Regions from separate parts of the Modicisalibacter sp. 'Wilcox' genome, predicted to be linked through region 3. Evidence: predicted binding sites of a transcription regulator. Region 3 holds the regulator's gene; each other region holds the start of a gene.
What was found. The regulator sigma-54, encoded in region 3, starts transcription at its own class of promoters, with help from an activator protein. The targets are predictions, from matches to a motif close to TGGCACNNNNNTTGCTNT.

Region 1 (6,293 bases), on a different contig from region 3:
CGCAAGCTCGACCGCCACCTGACCAATCCCGAGCTGACGCCGCTGCGCCGCATCGAGGCCTTCGTCGGCGATGCCCGGGCCGGCATGGCGCGCCACGACTTTCGCCGCGGCTGCCTGGTGGGCAATCTCGGCCAGGAGGTCGGCGGGCTGTCGGACGACTACCGCCAGTGGCTGCGCGACACCCTGGCGGACTGGCAGCAGCGCCTGGCCCGCTGCCTGCGGGAGGCCCAGGATGCCGGCGAGCTGTCGCCCCGCGCCGACTGCGAAAGACTCGCCGAGGCCTTCTGGATCGGCTGGGAAGGCGCCGTCATGCGTGCCCGGCTCGAGGCCGATGCCTGGCCGCTGGACGCCTTCGTCACTCACTTCCTGGCGGGGCTGCCCCGCTAGGCGTTTTTTCAGGCCACCGACTAGACGCCCGGTCCAAAAGGAGACAACCGCATGTTCAAGGCCATCCTGATCGACAAGACCGACAACGGCCAGCAGGCCACGCTCGAGACGCTGGACGAGGCCCGCCTGCCGGACGGCGACGTGACCGTGCGGGTCGAATGCAGCACCCTCAACTACAAGGACGCCCTGGCGATCACCGGCAAGGGGTCGGTGGTGCGCGAGTTCCCCATGGTGCCGGGGATCGACCTGGCGGGCACCGTCGAGGCGTCGAGCCACCCCGACTACCGCCCCGGCGACGCGGTGGTCCTCAACGGCTGGGGCGTCGGCGAGAAGCACTGGGGCGGGCTGGCCGAGAAGGCCCGGTTGAGCGGCGACTGGCTGATCCCGCGCCCAGCCGCCTTCAACGCCCGCCAGTGCATGGCCATCGGCACCGCCGGCTACACGGCGATGCTCTCGGTCATGGCGCTCGAGCGCCAGGGCGTGACGCCGGAAAGCGGCGAGATCCTGGTGACCGGCGCCAGCGGCGGCGTGGGCAGCTACGCCATCACGCTGCTCAACCGGCTGGGCTATGCCGTGGTGGCCTCCACCGGCCGCCCCGAGGAAGCCGACTACCTGAAGTCGCTGGGGGCACAGGAACTGATCGACCGGCGCACGCTGTCCGACCCCGGCCGCCCGCTGGCCCGCGAGCGCTGGGCGGGCGCCGTCGACGCGGTAGGCAGCTACACTCTGGCCAACGTGCTGGCCGCCACCCGCTATGGCGGCGCGGTAGCGGCCTGCGGTCTCGCCCAGGGCATGGACCTGCCCGCCACGGTCGCCCCCTTCATCCTGCGCGGCGTCACCCTGGCGGGCATCGACAGCGTGATGCAGCCGCGCGAGGTGCGTCTCGAGGCCTGGCGTCGGCTGGGCGAGCTGCTGCCGGCGGAGTCGCTGGACGCCATCACCCGCACCATCGGCCTGGACGAGGCCATTGCCCAGGCCGACGAACTGCTGGCCGGGCGCGTGCGCGGCCGCCTGGTGGTCACACTGGACTGACCCGGCACGCCACGGCCCGGGTCAGGTGTGCTGGACGTCGTCGCCGCGCCACAGCAGCTTGCCGCACTCGCTCAGGTCGTAGCCGCCCAGCGACTGGGCCAGGGTCAGCCCGGCGGGGTCGTGCAGGTAGTCGAACATCTGCTGCAGCAGGGAGCGGAAATACACGTTGCGCGGCGTCACCAGGTCGAACGCCTCCTCGGTGATGGGGATGAACCCCAGCCCGAACTCGTTGGCCGCCGACAGCGTGCCCGGCCCGATGTCGGCCTCGTGGCGGGCGATCAGCGACGCCGTCTCCCGCTCGCTGTAGGCGATGGCCTGGGTGTTGAGCTGCTCGGGACGCAGCTGGTGGCCGGCCAGCCACTCCTTCAGGAAGCGCTGCCCGCCGGCGCCCTCCTGGCGTACCACCCAGCGGCGGCCGGCGCCGAACAGCCCCGAGGGGTCATGCGGCTGATGACGGTCCTCGGCGCGGATGATCAGCCCCTGGCTGCGACGGAACAGGCGCACCAGCACCCAGTTGCGGTAGCCGCTGTGGCTGCGCACCAGCGCCGGATGACGCAGTTCGCTCTCCTCGGCGCGCCCCCAGTGGATGCCGCAGGCATCGGCGCGCCCCTGGGAGAGGAGCGACAGCCCCAGCTGGGTGCCGGTCACGCTGTAGCCGTAGAAGGCCTGGGCCTGCTGGCGCTGGTTGAGACGCATGATCAGCGCCGCCAGCAGCGGGTCATCGCTGCCGGTGATCATCAGGCGATCCGCCAGCACGCCGTGGTGGCAGGACTCCAGGATCCACTGCTCCACCAGCCGCCGGGGGAACAGCCACTTGCCGGTGACCTTGGTGGAGGGAATCGCGCCCTCGCTGGCCAGCTGGTAGATCTTCTTCTCGTTGAGGTGCAGCAGTTCGGCGACCTGATGCACGGTCAGAAACGGCGAGGCGACGGTCTCACTCATCGGCGCCCCTTGCACGGCGTGATGAACGATCCCCCGGCCGCGGCGCCGGCACGGCATCGAGGCGCAGCCGCGACTGGTCGTCGACGACCTGGAAGTGGCGCCCCTTGGCCCGTGCCACCAGCAGCACACCGAAGCGCCGCGCCAGCTCGACGCCCTTCTGGGTCATGCCCGAGCGCGACACCAGCACGCTGATGCCCATCTGCGCCACCTTGAGCACCATCTCGGAGGTCAGCCGCCCGGTGGTATAGAAGATGTCCGCCTCGCCCAGCTCGGCGTCCTCGGCCGGGCCCTCGCCCAGCGCCGCCAGCCACTGCCGGCCGGCGAGGGTATCCACCGCGTTGTGCCGCCCCACGTCCTCGACGAAGCCCAGCACGCGATCCTGACGGCACAGCGCGCAGCCGTGCACGGCCCCTGCATTGCGGTAGGTCTCGTTGAACGCCTTGAGGTTCTCGAGCAGGCGATACAGCACCGACTGTGACAGCGGCGTGCGCGGCAACGGGTTCAGGTCGGTGGCGTCCAGCAGGCGCCCGAACACCGTGCCCTGCCCGCAGCCGGTGGTCACCGTGCGCTGTGCCAGCCGGTCATCGAGATCCTCGGGCAGCGCCCGGGTGACCACCGCCGCGGCCTCCACGTCCCAGTCCACCTGCAGCACCTCGACGTCCTCGGCGCGGGTCAGCAGCCCCTGATTGCGCAGGTAGCCCAGCACCAGCGCTTCCGGCTCGGCCCCCAGCGTCATCAGGGTGACGATCTCGCGGCGATTCAGGTACACGGTCAGCGCCCGCTCGGCGGCGATCGCCTGGCGACGCGGCTCGCCGTACTCATCGGTCACGGTGATCTCGACCGTGGTCGGCCTGCGCGCCCGGCTCAACACGATAGTGGCCATGCGTTGCTCCTTTCGGTTTGCCGACAGGATACTCAAAGCGCCACCGACCTGCGCAAGCAAAATCCCCGGGCAGGCAGAGCCCTCGCGGTTAGTGCCGCCAAGGGCTGATCCGCCGACAGGTCTACGAGGGGGCGCTGTGGACCCCTCCATGGGCGCTACCTACGCCATCTGACCGCCATGGATGGCGGAAATGCCGGAATGGAAAGGAACACTTTCCGGCCATGGCGTAGGACCCCCTCTTCGACCTGTCCCCGGCGCCCTTGCCGGGGACAACGACGATTACCCTGACCGGACAGGCCCGCTCCGACGGGTTTCCCGCACCGTCAGGCACGGCGCTTGCAAGCAATTGCGGCACGTTGGCGCACGGCAACCCGCCAGCCCCGACAGCACAGGATCCCCGCAACCAGGAGGCCAGCACCCCCATGGCGACCGACGACAACCTGCGACACGTCAGCCTCGAGCTGACCTGCCGGACCCGCGAGATCAAGGGCTTCACGTCCCGGTCCTGGCACATCACCGCCCTGGGCTGTCACGACCGCGGCCCGCATGTGCTGCCGCTGACGCTGTTCCTCACCGAGCGCACGGCCTATCGCTTCAACCTCGAGTCCCGCCAGCCGCGGCTGTTCGTGCGCTGCGAGGCCGGCGACGACACCCTGACACCGCGCGAGGTCACCGCCAGCCAGGAGGTCGCCGCCAACTGGATGGACGGCGAGACGCAGGTCCTCGACGCCCCCATGCCGCCGGCGATTCATGCCTGGATCGAGGCCTACCTGGCACGCCACGGCGAACGCATCGATGCCGGACGCAAGAAGAAGCGCGCGGGTGCCGGCCGCGCGCGTCAGGAGTGACGCCATGAGCTTCATGAACCGCTGGTCGCAGCGCAAGCGCAGCCAGGGCGAGGAACCCCCCGCCCCGACCGATGAAACAACGCCGGACGCGACAACCGAGGAAACCGACGCCGCCCCGACCGGTGCCGCCGCGCTGATTCCCGGCTACGACCCGCAGCGTCCACTGGACGAGCAGCTACCCGACCCCGACACGCTCGGCGCCGGCGACGACTTCCGCGCCTTCCTGCTGCCCGGCGTCGGCGACCTGCTCAAGCGACGCGCGCTGCGGCGCCTGTTCAAGGTCGGCAACTACAACGTGCGCGACGGCCTCAACGACTACGACGACGACTACACGACCCTGAAGAGCCTGGCGCCGGAAGCCGGTGAACGCATCCGCCAGTGGCTGCGCCGCGATGCCGAACAGGCCGAACCGCAGACGCCCCCCGCCGCCTCCGAAACGGCGGCCGAGGCGACCGACGACGAGCCTCTCGCCGAGTCCACCGACGAGGCGGCCGACGAGGCGGCCGATGAAGCAGCCGAGCGGACAGCCTCGACCACGCAGGCCACCGCGCCGGCCGATGGTGACGAAACGACACCAAATGACCCAGTCCGGCATCCGAGTGAGTCAACTTGACCCACACGCACGACCGGCGGGCCCGAAACACTCCCATATCTTGCCCGGTCCCCCCTTCGTTTGCAGCGGGAATGGGAACCCCGCCTGCAATGGAAAACGCCAGATAACCGGACCCGACGCAGATCGGGCCGCCGCCACCCGTGTGGCAGGCACAAGACCGTGGCAAGACCGACACGCTGATGAGGTGACATGCCCCAGTTCATCGATACGCGGGCGCTGAACGACGACGCCCGCAATGCCGCCGCCCGCGAGGCCGCCCTGCAACAGGTGTCCTGGCCGCGCAACCTGGCCCCCGCCACCGTGAGCTACACCAGCCACGGTCATGTGGCCCTCGTCGGCCCGGCCGAGGCGATCGGCCCGGCCGCCCGGGCGCTCGCCGACAGCGAACTCGCCAGCCTCACCCTGGTCGCGACCCGCCACGCGGCACGGAACACGGTCGCCGACATTCCCGGCGCCCATGCCGTCGCCTGCGCCGCACCGCAGCTTGCGGGCCACCTGGGCGCCTTTCACCTGACCGCCCGCGACGGCGGGGAGTCGCTGGCCCGGGCGACCATCGGCCGCGATCATTTCGACGCCGTGCTCGACCTGGGCACCCCGCCGCTGCTGGGACACGACCTGCCGCCACCCGGCTACTATCGTGTCGGGACGCGCGCCGGCACGGACATGCCCCTGGCGGATGCCCTGGCGGCGCTGCGCGAGTGCGTCGGCGACTTCGAGAAGCCGCGCTACTTCCAGATCGACAGCGACCTCTGCGCCCATGCCGGCCGCGGCCAGACCGGCTGCACCCGCTGTCTCGAGGTGTGCCCGGCCGATGCGATCTCGAGCCTCAAGCAGGAGATCGTCATCGACCCGTTCCGCTGTCACGGCGCGGGCAGCTGCACCAGCGTGTGCCCCACCGGCGCCATCCGTTACGCCCTGCCCGCCCCGGAAAGCCTGGACGCCTACATCGCCCGCCTGCTGGCGACCTATCACGCCGAGGGCGGCGAGACGGCGGTGGTGCGCTTCCTCGACCAGGAAGCCCATGGCGCCGAGACCGACACGACCGCGGGCCATGTGCTCGATATCCCCCTCGAGGAGATCGGCGCCGCCGGGCTCGACCACTGGCTGGGTGCCCTCGCCCGCGGCGCCGGGGAGGTGCGGGTGGTGCTGCGCGACGACCTGCCGCCGTCGCTGGCGCGACTGGTCCGCGACCAGTACGCCCAGGCCCGCGCCCTGCTCGAGGCACTGGGCCACGACACGCGCCGCCTGACCCTGATCGCCGACGGCGACACCGCGGCCCGCGATGCCCTGCCGATCCTGACGCCGCTGGCCGGCCGCCTGGAGGGCGAGCGCCCCACCGCCAAGCGCGAGGCGCTCAACGCCGTCCTCGACTTCCTCGCCGCCCACGCCACGCCCGCCGAGGCGCGGGTGACGATGCCCGAGGGCGCGCCCTTCGGCACGCTGGCCATCGACGCCGACCACTGCACGCTGTGCATGGCCTGCGTGGCGGTCTGCCCGACCCGGGCGCTCTCCACCGCCGGGGACACGCCGAGCCTGCACTTCCAGGAAAGCGCCTGCGTGCAGTGCGGCCTGTGCGAGAGCGCCTGTC
Region 2 (6,293 bases), on a different contig from region 3:
CGCTCGGTGACCTGGGTCTCGTACAGGCCCGGCGGCAGGATGTCGATGTAGTCCATGTTGGCGGTGAACTCGGCATGCTCCTTGCGCGAGACACTGCTCGAGACGAAGATCCCCAGGTGCCCGGTGGTGTCGTGAATGCAGTAGACGATGGTCTGCTCGTTGGCCTGGATGTCGTCGACGCTGTCGTAGAGGTCGGTGATCCAGCCCAGCGCCTGGGGCGGCGGCGTGATGTCGTCGCCCCGTGAGCAGAACACCACGATCGGCGAGCGGATGTTGCGCAGGTCGATGCGCCGGCCGTCGCGGGTCAGCAGCTGCGCGGTGCTCAGGCGGTTGCCGACGAACAGGTTGTCGACGATGTACTGGATCTCCTCGCCGGCCAGCACCACGTGCCCGCCCCACCAGCGCTCGAACTGCAGATAGCGTTCGGCCTCGCTGTCGATGTTGGCGAACAGCCGATACTGCTTGCTCCAGAGCGTATTCGACGGGTTGAGCTTCTCGAAGTTCTGCACCAGCCAGGCGCCGTCGAAGCTGCCGGCCCCCAGGTCGCTGGCCAGGGCCGTGATCCAGCTGCCGCCGGTCATGCCGCCGGTGTAGCGCATCGGTGCCTTGCCACGCTCGCCGGCCCAGTAGGACAGCGGCGCGCCGGCGATCAGGATCGGCCCGAAGCAGGCGGGCTCCAGCGCCGCCGCCATCATCATCTGCCAGCCGGCCTGGCAGTTGCCGACCACCATGGGCCGTTCCGTGGTCTGCGGATGCCGGGCGATGACGGCACGCAGGAACTCGACTTCCGCCTCGATTACGTCCTCGACGGTCTGGCCGGGCTCGGGGAACGGCAGGAAGCCGATGAAATAGCAGGGATGGCCGGCCCGCAGGGCCACGCCGATCTCGCTGTCGGGCTTGAACCCGCCGATCCCCGGACCGTGCCCGGCACGCGGGTCGATCACCACGAAGGGACGCTGATCCTCGTCGATCTCGACCCCCTCGGGGGGCAGGATGCGCAGCAGTTCGTAGTTGACCGGCCGCGCCAGCGTCCGGCCGTCGATCAGCAGCTCCGCCTCGAAACCCAGCACCGAGGGGCGCGTCTGCTCCATGTGCTCGAGATACTGATTGCCCCGCTGGCGCATGACATCCAGGTAGAGCACGCTGCGCTCGAGGGTGTCTCGCCAGTAGTCGACGGCGGCCTGGCCCAGCCCCAGGGGGTCCCACAGGGCGGTCAGTGACGTGGCAAGCGAGGCATTGACGGGAAACATGGGTCGACTCCGGAAGTGAGTGCTGCACTGCAAGATAAGCATACGCTTCCCCCGCCGTCGATACAGCCCACCGGCTCTGCAAATTCATGCGCATTTCGGGCGCAAGCCAGTGCCGGCCGGGCACCCGTCTGGTGCAGGATCGATGTCGCGACGCGCCAAAACAGTGCACGAAAAGCGCCATTCTGGTGAGGCTCGACAACAACTCGCTGTTTTCACGATGAAAAGAAAGCTGGCATGCATCGTGCTTGAAAAGGGTCCGCGCTCGCCTTCTGCACCGCGGCGTGCACCAGGAACCCACACAACGACACAACACGCCATGACTGACATGCCTTCCAGCTCCGACGTCCTGTTCCTGCTTCTGGGCGCCTGCATGGTACTGGCCATGCACGCCGGCTTTGCCTTCCTGGAAGTCGGCACGGTACGCGCCAAGAATCAGGTCAACGCCCTGGTCAAGATCATCACCGACTTCGCCGCCTCGACCGTGGCCTACTTCACGATCGGCCACCTCATCGCCTACGGCTCGGGGTTCTTCGTCAGCGCCCAGAGCCTGTCGGCCGATCATGGCTATGGCCTGGTCAAGTTCTTCTTCCTGCTGACCTTCGCCGCGGCCATACCGGCCATCATCTCCGGCGGCATCGCCGAACGGGCCCGCTTCTACCCGCAGTTCACCGCCACCCTGCTGCTGGTCGGGCTGGCCTACCCCGTCTTCGAAGGCATCGTCTGGAACGACAACTGGCAGCTTCAGGACTGGCTGACCCGGACTTTCGGCCATCCCTTCCACGACTTCGCCGGCTCCGTGGTGGTGCACGGCTTCGGCGGCTGGGTGGCGCTGATGGCGGTGCTGGCCCTGGGTGCGCGGCGTGGGCGCTATCCTCGTCATGGCGCGGTGGCCGCCCACCCGCCGTCGAGCATCCCCTTCCTGGCGCTGGGCGCCTGGACCCTGACGGTCGGCTGGTTCGGCTTCAACGTGATGTCCGCGCAGACCCTCGACGGCATCAGCGGCCTGGTCGCCGTCAACTCGCTGATGGCGATGGTCGGCGGCATCCTGGCGGCCATGGCGCTGGGCCGCAACGACCCGGGCTTCATCCACAACGGGCCGCTGGCCGGGCTGGTGGCGGTCTGTGCCGGCTCGGACCTGATGCACCCGATCGGCGCCCTGGCGACGGGCGCCGTGGCCGGGGCCCTGTTCGTGTCGCTGTTCACCCTGACCCAGAACCGCTGGCGCATCGACGACGTACTGGGTGTGTGGCCGCTGCATGGCATCTGCGGCGCCTGGGGCGGCATCGCCGCCGGCCTGTTCGGTCAGTCCTGGCTGGGCGGGCTGGGTGGCGTCAGCCTGGCCGCGCAGCTCGTGGGCACGCTGGGCGGCATCGTTCTGGCGGTCGTCGCCGGCGGCATCGTCTACGGCGGGATGAAGCGGCTGGTGGGTATCCGTCTCAGCGAAGAGCAGGAGTTCGAGGGCGCCGACCTGGCATTGCACCGGATCAGCGCCACGCCGAATCGCGACTGAAGCGCCGCCATTCTACTCAGACAGACGGCGGGTCCTCGCCCCGCGGCGGAACTGCCGGCGGCTCGCCCGAGGGCGATTCGAAGACTTCGGGCGGCTCGGCCGTGCCGGTCGAGCCGCCGGGTGCCGCGGCTTCCGAGGGCCTGCCGCGCTGTCGCTCCCGCTCCCGCCATGCCAGGGCCCCCAGCCCCGCCACGGCGCCGTACTTGATCACCTTGCCCAGGGCACTGCGACCATGGCGGCTGCTCAGCAGCAGCCCCAGTGCCCCGCCGGTCAGCATGCTGCGCGTATCCAGGCGACATGCCTGACCGCAGCAGCGATCGAGCCAGCGGCCCACTTCCTCCTTCGCCTGCCTGTCATCCATGCGATTCTCTCCTGTGTGTCGATGACCATGCACCTTGCGCCCCGCACGCCGTGCGGGGCCATCATGCCCGGGCGTCTCAACCGCCGTTCGCGGTCCTGGCCTCGAGCGCCTCGACCACCTCGCTTCCCAGCCCGAGCGAGGCGGCAAGCTGGTCGAGCCAGGCTCGCTCCATCGGATTCTGCACGTCGATGATGGCGACACTGGCCAGATACATTTCACGCGCCGCCTGGGGCGAGTCGGCGTCCATCGCCAGCTGCCCGGCATCCAGCGGCGCCTGGAGCTGCTCGTCCACCCAGGCCAGCAACGGCGGGTCGGCTCCCAGCGCATCGATCTGCTCGACCAGCTGGGCGCGCTCGGCGGCATCGATATGGCCGTCGGCCCGGGCGGCGGCGATCATCGCCTTGAGCAGCGCCATGCTGCGAGCTTCAAGGGCCTCGCCCTGCAGCTGTTCCAGTGGCTCGCCATCGTCGGGCACGGCCGTTTCGCTCGTGTCCCGACCGGCCTGGTGCGACTGCCAGGCGCGCCAGGCCAGCGTTCCCAGCCCGGCCAGGGCGCCGTACTGGATCGCCCGTCGGCCGGCACGCCGCCCGCGATGGGTTCCCAGCAGGATTCCCAGGGCGCTGCCGGGCACCAGTCGGCGTGGATCCGGGCTGCGCTTGCCGCGGCTGCCGGCCTGCTTCATCAATTCCTCGAGCATTCCCCTGGCGTTCATGACACGCTCCCGATCCGCCTGAAGACGCTGTCAGCATAGGTGATAGCCGCCCGAGACGAAAAAGCCCGGCATTGATGCCGGGCAAGCAAGTGGTGTCGAGCGTGCCGTGTCACTCGATCTCGATCAGCACCTCGCCGGGGGTCACCCGGTCGCCGCGCGACACGTGCACGGCCTTGACGCTGCCGGCGACCCGGGCATGCACCTCGGTTTCCATCTTCATCGCCTCGGTGATCAGCACGGCCTGCCCCGCCTCGACCGCGTCGCCGACCTCGACCAGCACGTCGACGATGTTGCCGGGCATCGAGGTGGTCACGTGACCGGGCGCGGAGGCCTTGGCGCGCCCCGACTCGCCGCCGCCGACATAATCGTCCTTGGCCTCGAAGACCACCTCCTCGGGCATGCCGTCCAGGGTCAGGTAGACCTGGCGCTTGTCGCCGGTGCGCCCCACGCCGGTGATCTGCACCTCGTAGGACTCACCGTGCACGTCGATGACGAACTCGGTGGGCACGCCCTCGGTCACCGGGCGCTCGGCCGGCTCGGCGCTGGGCAGCGGCTCGGGCGACAGCGTGCCGTCGCGGCGACCCTGCAGGTAGTCACGTCCCAGATCGGGGAACATGGCGAAGGTCAGCACATCCTCCTCGCTCTCGGCCAGCTCGCCGATCTCGCCGGTCAGGCGTGTCATCTCGGGCGACAGGCTGTCGGCCGGCCGCCCCTCCTCGACCGGCTCGTTGCCGATGGCCTGGCGCCGGACGGTCTCGTTGACCTCGGCCGGCGGGTGGCCATAGCCGCCCAGCAGGTAACGCTTGACCTCGTTGGTGATGCTCTTGTAGCGCTCGCCGGTGAGCACGTTCATCACCGCCTGGGTGCCGACGATCTGCGAGGTCGGCGTGACCAGCGGCGGGTAGCCGAGGTCGGCACGCACCCGCGGGATCTCGGCGAACACCTCGCGGATCTTGCCCAGCGCGTTCTGTTCCTTGAGCTGGTTGGCGAGGTTGGACATCATGCCGCCCGGCACCTGATTGATCTGTACCGAGACGTCCTCGCGGGTGAACTCGCTCTCGAAGGCGGCGTACTTCCCGCGCACCTCGCGGAAGTAGTCCCCCACTTCCTTGAGCGCCTCCAGATCCAGCCCGGTGTCGTAGCCGGTGCCCTGCAGGGCGGCGACCATCGACTCGGTGGAGGGATGGCTGGTGCCGCCGGCGAACGCCGAGTTGCAGGTATCGATGTGCCGGCAACCGGCCTCGATCGCCTTGAGCTGGCACAGCGCCGAAAGCCCGGAGGTGGCGTGGGCGTGCAGCTGGATGGGTACGTCGACGGCCTCGCTCAGCGCGGCGACCAGCTCCTCGGCGGCATACGGCGTGAGCAGCCCGGCCATGTCCTTGATGGCGATGGAATCGGCGCCCATCTCGACCAGCCGCCGCGCCTGGTCGACGTACATCGCCAGGGTGTGCACCGGGCTGACCGTGTAGCACAGCGTGCCCTGGGCGTGCTTGCCGCTGGCCTTGACCGCGGCCATCGCGGTCTCGAGGTTGCGCAGGTCGTTGAGCGCATCGAACACCCGGAAGATGTCGATGCCGTTCTCCGCGGAACGGGCGACGAAGCGCTCCACCACGTCATCGGCGTAATGCCGATAGCCGAGCAGGTTCTGGCCGCGCAGCAGCATCTGCAGCGGCGTGCTGGGCAGCGCCTCCTTCAGCGAGCGCAGGCGCTCCCAGGGGTCCTCTTTGAGGAAGCGCACGCAGGCGTCGAAGGTCGCCCCGCCCCAGACCTCGAGGGAGTGGAAGCCGATGGCGTCCAGCTGCGGGCAGATCGGCAGCATGTCCTCGGTGCGCATGCGGGTGGCGATCAGCGACTGGTGACCGTCACGCAGCACGACGTCGGTGACGTGGACCCGGTCGGGTTGCTTCGGGCTCATGAATCTCTCCTTATAGTCCGGCGTGGGCGGCGATGGCGGCAGCGATGGCCAGCGCGACCTCTTCGGGGTTGCGCTTCACCGAGTAGTTGAGCAGTTCGGGATGCGCCGGGACGAAGCCGGTATCGAACTCGCCGCTGCGGAAGTCGGGATGGCGCAGGATCTCCTGGTAATAGGGCGCGGTGGTCTTGACCCCCTGCAGACGCATGTCGTTGAGTGCCCGGATGCCCCGGTCCAGGGTTTCCTCCCAGGTCAGCCCCCAGACGATCAGCTTCAGGCACATCGAGTCGAAATACGGCGGGATCGTGTAGCCGGTATAGATTGCCGTGTCGGTGCGCACCCCGGGGCCGCCGGGCGCGTAGTAGCGGGTGATGCGGCCGAACGACGGCAGGAAGTCGTTGCGGGGATCCTCGGCATTGATGCGGAACTGGATCGCGTAGCCGTGGTGGTGGATGTCCTCCTGGCGGAAGGCCAGCTTGAGCCCGGCGGCGATGCGGATCTGCTCACGGACGATGTCGACCCCGGTGATCGCCTCGGTGATGGTGTGC
Region 3 (6,293 bases):
CCCGGCGCCCCGGTGGCGTCGAGTCATTGCTCCTCGTCGAAGCGCGCCTCGAAGAGCGACTGGAGGGCGTCCAGGGCCTCCTCGGCCTGGGGGCCTTCCGCCTCGATGGTCAGGCAGGTGCCGCAGGGGGCGGCGAGCATCAGCAGCGACATGATGTTGGCGGCGTCGCCGCAGCGGGTCTGGTGGTGGACGGTGACCCGGGCCTCGTAGCCCTGACAGCACTGGACGAGCTTGGTGGCGGCCCGGGCATGCAGGCCGCGCTTGTTGGTCAGGGTCAGCTCACGGCTCGGCACGGGTCGCCCCCACGGCGGTATTGATGCCCAGCTCCCGATGGCGCAGCCGTACCTGATAGCGCCCGGCGAATATCGCGGCGAGACGTTCGGTGAGATAGACCGAGCGATGCTGGCCACCGGTGCAGCCGATGGCCACGGTCAGGTAGCTGCGATTGCTGGCCTGGTAGGCCGGCAGCCAGCGATCGAGCCAGGTGTGGACATCGTCCTGCATGGCGATGACGTCGGGGTAGCCCTCGAGAAAGTCGACGATCTCCGGGTCGCGGCCGTTGAACTGGCGAAGCCGGGGGTCCCAGTAGGGGTTGGGCAGGCAGCGGGCGTCGAAGACGATATCGGCATCGAGTGGTACGCCGCGCTTGAAGCCGAAGGACTCGAAGGTCAGGGTGAGCTGGCCGCTGCGGTGATGGGCGACCTGTTCGGCGATGCGTCCACGCAGCTCGTGCACCGACAGCTGGGAGGTGTCGATGACGAGGTCGGCGAGGTCACGGATGCCCGACAGGGCCTGCTCCTCGGATTCGACGGCTTCCGCCAGGGTCATCTCGGTGTCCCGGGTCAGCGGGTGGCGGCGCCGCGTGGCCGAGTAGCGCTCGAGCAGGATCTTGTCCTCGGAGGTCAGGTAGACCACCTGACAGTCGAGGCCGCGGGCGCGCAGGGTCTCGAGCAGCCCGGGAAATCGCTCGAGGGCGGTGGGCACGTTGCGGGCATCGATGCTCACGGCGATGCTGGAGCGGCGGGCATCGTCCTGACGGAGTTCGTCGATCAGGGGGTCGAGGAGCATGGCCGGCAGGTTGTCGATGGCATAGAAGCCCAGGTCCTCGAGGGCCTGAAGCGCGATCGACTTGCCGGAACCGGAACGACCGCTGATGATCACGAGCTGCATCGCGGCGGCTCTCCTGATGGCGGTGAAACGCGAGACACGGATCCGGCTACCCGGGTGTCTCGCCGGGGGCGTTTTCCTGGCGGCGGATGGCCTCGAGCAGTATCTCGTAGAGTTCGCGCTGGCTCTCGCTGCGACGCAGGCGGGCGCGGATGGTGGCATCGTTCATGATGCCGGCCACCTGGCCCAGCAGGGCAAGGTGGGTGTCGTCCGCCTCCTCGGGCACCAGCAGCACGAAGATCAGGTCGACCGGTTCGCCGTCGACGGCATCGAAGTCGATGGGTTCCTGCAGCTTGAGGAAGCCGGCGATCGGTGCCTTGCAGTGTGGGTTGCGCGCATGGGGAATCGCCACGCCGTTGCCGATCCCGGTGCTGCCCAGCCGCTCGCGGCCGATCAGGCGGCTGAAGACTTCCTGGCTGTCCAGGCTCGGCGTGTTCTGCGCGATGAAGGTGCTGAAGAATTCCAGCACGCGCTTCTTGCTCCCCCCGGGCACCGCGAAGAGCGTGCGCTCGGGGGGCAGGATGGCTTCCAGTGTCATGATGGGCGGAGTCAGCGAGCCCCGGCGCCTTGCGCGCGGGCCTGAGCCTTTTCCTTGTGCTTGACGAGTTGGCGATCGAGCTTGTCGGCGAGGGCGTCGATGGCGGCGTACATGTCGCCGTTCTCGGCTTCGGCGTGCAAGTCGGCACCGGCAGCGTGGAGGGTACAGGCAGCCTGGTGACGTTCCTTCTCGATCGAGAGGGTCACCTGAACCGTCGTGATGTTGTCGTAATGGCGCTCGAGACGCGTCAGTTTCTCGTTGACGTAGTCACGCAATGCATCCGTCAGTTCGACGTGATGGCCGGTGATGTTCGCTTGCATGGACACGCTCCTGTTCCGGCGGGTGGTGGCTCGATTGTAACCCTTTTTGCAGCTTAGCAAACCCCCGGGAGACGCCGATAGGCAGATGCGTCGACGCTGGTGTCCGAGGGCCTTTTCAGGCTAGTCGCTTGCGCTCGCTGGAGGAAGGGATACCCATGGCCTCGCGGTACTTGGCGACGGTGCGGCGGGCCACCTTGATGCCGTCCGCGGCCAGCAGGTCGACCAGCTTGCTGTCCGAGAGCGGCTTGCGCGGAGGCTCCTCGCCGATCAGCTTCTTGAGCCGGGCGCGGATGGCGGTGCTGGAGTGGGCGTCGCCCTCGCCGCCGACATGGCTCGAGAAGAAGTACTTGAGCTCGAAGACACCGCGCGGCGTGTGGATGAACTTCTGGGTGGTCACCCGGGAGATGGTGGATTCGTGCATCTCCACCGCCTGGGCGATATCGGCCAGGATCAGGGGCTTCATGGCCTCCTCGCCCTGGTCGAGGAAGTCCAGCTGCCGGGTCATGATCTCGCGTCCCACCTTGAGCAGGGTGTCGTTGCGGCTGGAAAGGCTCTTGATCAGCCAGCGTGCCTCCTGCAGGTGCTGCTTCATGAAGGTGTTGTCGTCGCTCTTGTCGGCGCGGCGGATCAGGGCGGCATAGTCGGGCTGGATGCGCAGGCGGGGCAGCGCCTCGGGGTTGAGTTCGATGCGCCAGCCGTCGCGGGTGCGGCGCGCCAGCAGGTCGGGGATCACGTAGTCGTTGCCGGAGGCGTCGAAGGCCTGGCCGGGGCGCGGGTCGAGGGTGCGGATCAGCGCGATCACGCTGTCGAGCTGGGCGTCGTCGAGCCGCAGCCGGCGCTTGAGCAGCTTGCGGTCGTCGGCGGCCAGTGCCTCGAGGAACTGCCGGACCAGCCGTCGGGCCTGGGGCAGCAGAGGGGTGTCGTCGGGCAGGACGCCGAGCTGCAGCAGCAGGCATTCGCGCAGATCGCGGGCCAGCACGCCGGTAGGGTCGAACTGCTGCAGGCGCATCAGCACCGCTTCCACCTCGGGGGCGCGCAGGCCCGCGAGCCCCTGGGCACGCAGGCCGTCGACGAGGGCGTCGACCGGATCGGTCAGGTAGCCGTCGGCATCGACCGCGTCGATCAGGGTCTCGGCGATGAGGATTTCGCGCTCTCCCAGGCCGGCCATGGCAAGCTGCCAGGCGAGGTGATCCTGCAGGCTTTCGCCGGCGGCATTGCGCTCGAGGTCCGGCCCCTCGTCGCTGCGCCCGCCGGAAGCAAAGTCCTGATAGGTGTCGGACCAGTCACTGTCGACGGCCAGTTCATCGGGGATGTCCTGGTTCCAGTCGTCCTCGGCCGCTTCGCTGACCGCGGTCTCGCCGAATTCCTCCTCCATCTCCAGCATGGGGTTGGACTCGAGCGCCTGCTGAATTTCCTGGCGGAGGTCCAGCGTCGACAGCTGCAGCAACTGGATGGCCTGCTGCAGCTGGGGCGTCATGGTCAGCTGCGTGCCGACCCTGAGCTGCAACGTGGGTTTCATAGCCATGACATGCCTACTTCGCTGACGGATTCGGGGATACCGTATCCCGGCCCCTCTTGCCTTGCAAGTAAATAAGCAATAAGTGTGCCACAAGGTGGCGGGCGCGGTGCGCCCTGCGGGCTAGAGCCGGAATTCGTGGCCCAGGTAGACCTCGCGGACCTTTTCACTGGCCAGGATCGCCTCGGCGCCGCCTTCGGCGATGATCTGGCCGTCGCCGACGATGTAGGCCTTGTCGCAGATGTCCAGGGTCTCGCGGACGTTGTGATCGGTGATCAGGATGCCGATGCCGCGGTCGCGCAGCTGGCGGATGATGCTCTTGATCTCGCCCACCGAGATGGGGTCGACGCCGGCGAAGGGTTCGTCGAGCAGGATGAAGGCCGGCTCGGTGGCCAGCGAGCGGGCGATTTCCACGCGACGCCGCTCGCCGCCGGACAGGCTCATGCCCGGATTGTCGCGGATGTGGCCGATATGGAACTCCTCGAGCAGCTGCTCGAGCTGCGCCCGGCGGCCCGCCCTGTCGAGGTCCCGGCGGGTCTCGAGAATGGCCATGATGTTGTCGGCCACCGACAGCTTGCGGAAGATCGAGGCTTCCTGGGGCAGGTAGCCGATGCCGGCGCGGGCACGCTGGTGCATGGGCGCACGGCTCAGGTCCAGGTCGTCGATCGCCACCTCGCCGGCATCGGCACGCACCAGGCCGACGATCATGTAGAACGAGGTGGTCTTGCCCGCTCCGTTGGGGCCGAGCAGGCCGACGATGCTGCCCTGGCCGATGGTCAGGCTGATGTCCTGGACCACACGGCGGCTCTTGTAGCTCTTGGCGAGATGGCGGGCGACAAGGGTCTTCATGCTATTCCTCGAAGCGGCGGGTTCACGGCGACGACTTGGGTGTCAGGGTCATGCGCACCCGCTGGCCATCGCTGCCCTGCGCGCTGGAGCGGGCCTGGACCTTGCGGCTGTCGAGGTAGTACTCGACGTAGGCGCCGTTGAAGGTGTCCCGGGCCTTGTGAAGCTCGGCGTTGCCGATCAGCTCGACCCGGCGCTCGCCGGCATGGTAGACGACGGTGTTGCCCCAGCCCTTCACCAGGGGCTCCTTGGGAGCGGGGCGCTGCTCCAGGTAGGCGCGCTGCTTGTCGCCGGTGGCGGTGACCTGGGTCACCTCGCCCTGGTCGTTGCGTTCGATCTCGACGCGTTCGGCCTCGAGCACCATGCTGCCCTGGGTCAGGTTGACGTCGCCGGTGTAGACGGCGGTGCCGGCACGATCATCGAGATCCAGGCGATCCGCCGCCACGTTGATGGGTTGCCGGGCATCGCTTTCCAGCGCCGAGACGCCGGGGGCGAACAATGCCAGTGCGGTCAGGCCGAGGCCGGCAAGATAGGGGCGCATCAGGTTCCTCCCTGTGGGCTGATCGGCGGATGAAAGCCCTGAACGTCGCCGTTCAGGCGCATGCGGCCGGTGTCGATCCAGGCGTCGAGCCGGTCGCCGCTGGCGTGCTGCCGGTGCTGGCGCAGCGTGGCACGGCTGTCGCTCCAGGCGTGGTAGGTGTCGGCATCGTAGTGGAGCACGTCGCTTTCCACCTGCCAGCCTTCTTCCGGAGCCTGCAGCTTGGCGTCGCCGACGAGCACCAGCGGGTTGCCGCCGGCCTCCAGCCTACCCTTGTCGGCGGTGGCAAGCCAGGTGCGGCCCTGCTTGTCGTCCAGCCGGGCTCGGGGCGTTTCCAGGCGAGTGATGTCATCGTCCGGGGTGTGCGCCAGGCGCGGGGTGGTCAGGTGCTGGTAGGCCCGGCCCGTGGCATCGAAGCGGGTCAGGCGGGCATTTTCCAGATAGTAGTCCGGCTCGCCGGTCTCGCCGGTCGGCACCGGACCGGGCAGGCCTACATCGCGCTGGTCGATGAGCGTCAGCACGCCGCCCAGGCCCACCAGGAGCAGGACCAGCAGCAGGGTGGAGAGGCGTCGGCGCGACAGGGTCATGGCGTCAGCCCTGGCCGTGGAGGTAGGTGTCGAGTACCGACGCCCAGTGTCCCTGCAGTTCGAGCAGGCCATCGCAGATCTCGCGGACCGCGCCGTGCCCGCCGCTGCGGGCGGTGACCCAGTCGGCGTGGCGGCGGATGTAGTCCGGGGCGTTGGGCACGCTGATGCCCAGACCGGCGCGCTGGATGGGGGCCAGATCGGGCAGGTCGTCGCCACAGTAGGCTGCCTGCTCCCAGCTCAGCCCTAGCTTGTCGAGCAGCTGGCGCAGCAGGTCGAGCTTGGCGTCGTTGCCCTGATAGACGTGCTCGATGCCCAGTGCGGCGGCGCGGCGGCTGACCATGGACGAGGTGCGCCCGGTGATCAGGGCGATCTCGATGCCCGCCTGGCGCAGCAGCTTGATGCCCTGGCCGTCCTGGGTGTGGAAGCTCTTGATCTCCTGGCCGTCGGACTGAAAGTGCAGCCGCCCGTCGGTCATCACGCCGTCCACGTCGAGGGCCAGCAGCCTGACGCGGCGGGCGCATTCCACGAGGCGCGGGTGATTGAGGCGCGGATCCAGAACCATGGCGTTCTCCTCCTGTCGGTGGGCGGGGTGCGGGGCTCGGCTCAGATGACGCCGCTGGCCAGCAGGTCGTGCATGTGCAGGGCGCCGATCGGGCGCTCGTCGGCATCGACCACCGCCAGGGCGGTGATGCGATTGTCCTCCATCAGCTTGACGGCCTCGGCGGCCAGCACCTCGGCGCGGATGCGCTTGCCGCCTCGCGTCATGACGGCATCGACGCTC

Region 1: the regulator sigma-54 is predicted to act here: its motif matches at 3,570-3,587, upstream of G7A98_RS13895 (DUF3305 domain-containing protein).
Region 2: the regulator sigma-54 is predicted to act here: its motif matches at 1,481-1,498, upstream of G7A98_RS07690 (ammonium transporter).

What each region holds. Positions count from the first base shown of each region.
Region 1 is NZ_WNXF01000016.1:17,078-23,370, reverse strand. It holds gene G7A98_RS13915 (TetR/AcrR family transcriptional regulator) at 1-387, shown strand, start outside; gene G7A98_RS13910 (MDR family oxidoreductase) at 439-1,419, shown strand; gene G7A98_RS13905 (helix-turn-helix transcriptional regulator) at 1,441-2,361, opposite strand; gene G7A98_RS13900 (formate dehydrogenase accessory sulfurtransferase FdhD) at 2,354-3,244, opposite strand; gene G7A98_RS13895 (DUF3305 domain-containing protein) at 3,667-4,092, shown strand; gene G7A98_RS13890 (DUF3306 domain-containing protein) at 4,097-4,705, shown strand; gene G7A98_RS13885 (4Fe-4S binding protein) at 4,895-6,293, shown strand, end outside.
Region 2 is NZ_WNXF01000006.1:140,344-146,636, forward strand. It holds gene G7A98_RS07685 (DUF3141 domain-containing protein) at 1-1,250, opposite strand, end outside; gene G7A98_RS07690 (ammonium transporter) at 1,567-2,760, shown strand; gene G7A98_RS07695 (DUF533 domain-containing protein) at 2,777-3,121, opposite strand; gene G7A98_RS07700 (tellurite resistance TerB family protein) at 3,198-3,833, opposite strand; gene oadA (sodium-extruding oxaloacetate decarboxylase subunit alpha) at 3,943-5,748, opposite strand; gene G7A98_RS07710 (acetyl-CoA carboxylase biotin carboxylase subunit) at 5,759-6,293, opposite strand, start outside.
Region 3 is NZ_WNXF01000012.1:43,143-49,435, reverse strand. It holds gene G7A98_RS11875 (HPr family phosphocarrier protein) at 24-293, opposite strand; gene rapZ (RNase adapter RapZ) at 280-1,170, opposite strand; gene ptsN (PTS IIA-like nitrogen regulatory protein PtsN) at 1,217-1,705, opposite strand; gene raiA (ribosome-associated translation inhibitor RaiA) at 1,717-2,025, opposite strand; gene G7A98_RS11855 (RNA polymerase factor sigma-54) at 2,141-3,550, opposite strand; gene lptB (LPS export ABC transporter ATP-binding protein) at 3,665-4,390, opposite strand; gene lptA (lipopolysaccharide transport periplasmic protein LptA) at 4,413-4,928, opposite strand; gene lptC (LPS export ABC transporter periplasmic protein LptC) at 4,928-5,512, opposite strand; gene G7A98_RS11835 (HAD hydrolase family protein) at 5,517-6,074, opposite strand; gene G7A98_RS11830 (KpsF/GutQ family sugar-phosphate isomerase) at 6,116-6,293, opposite strand, start outside.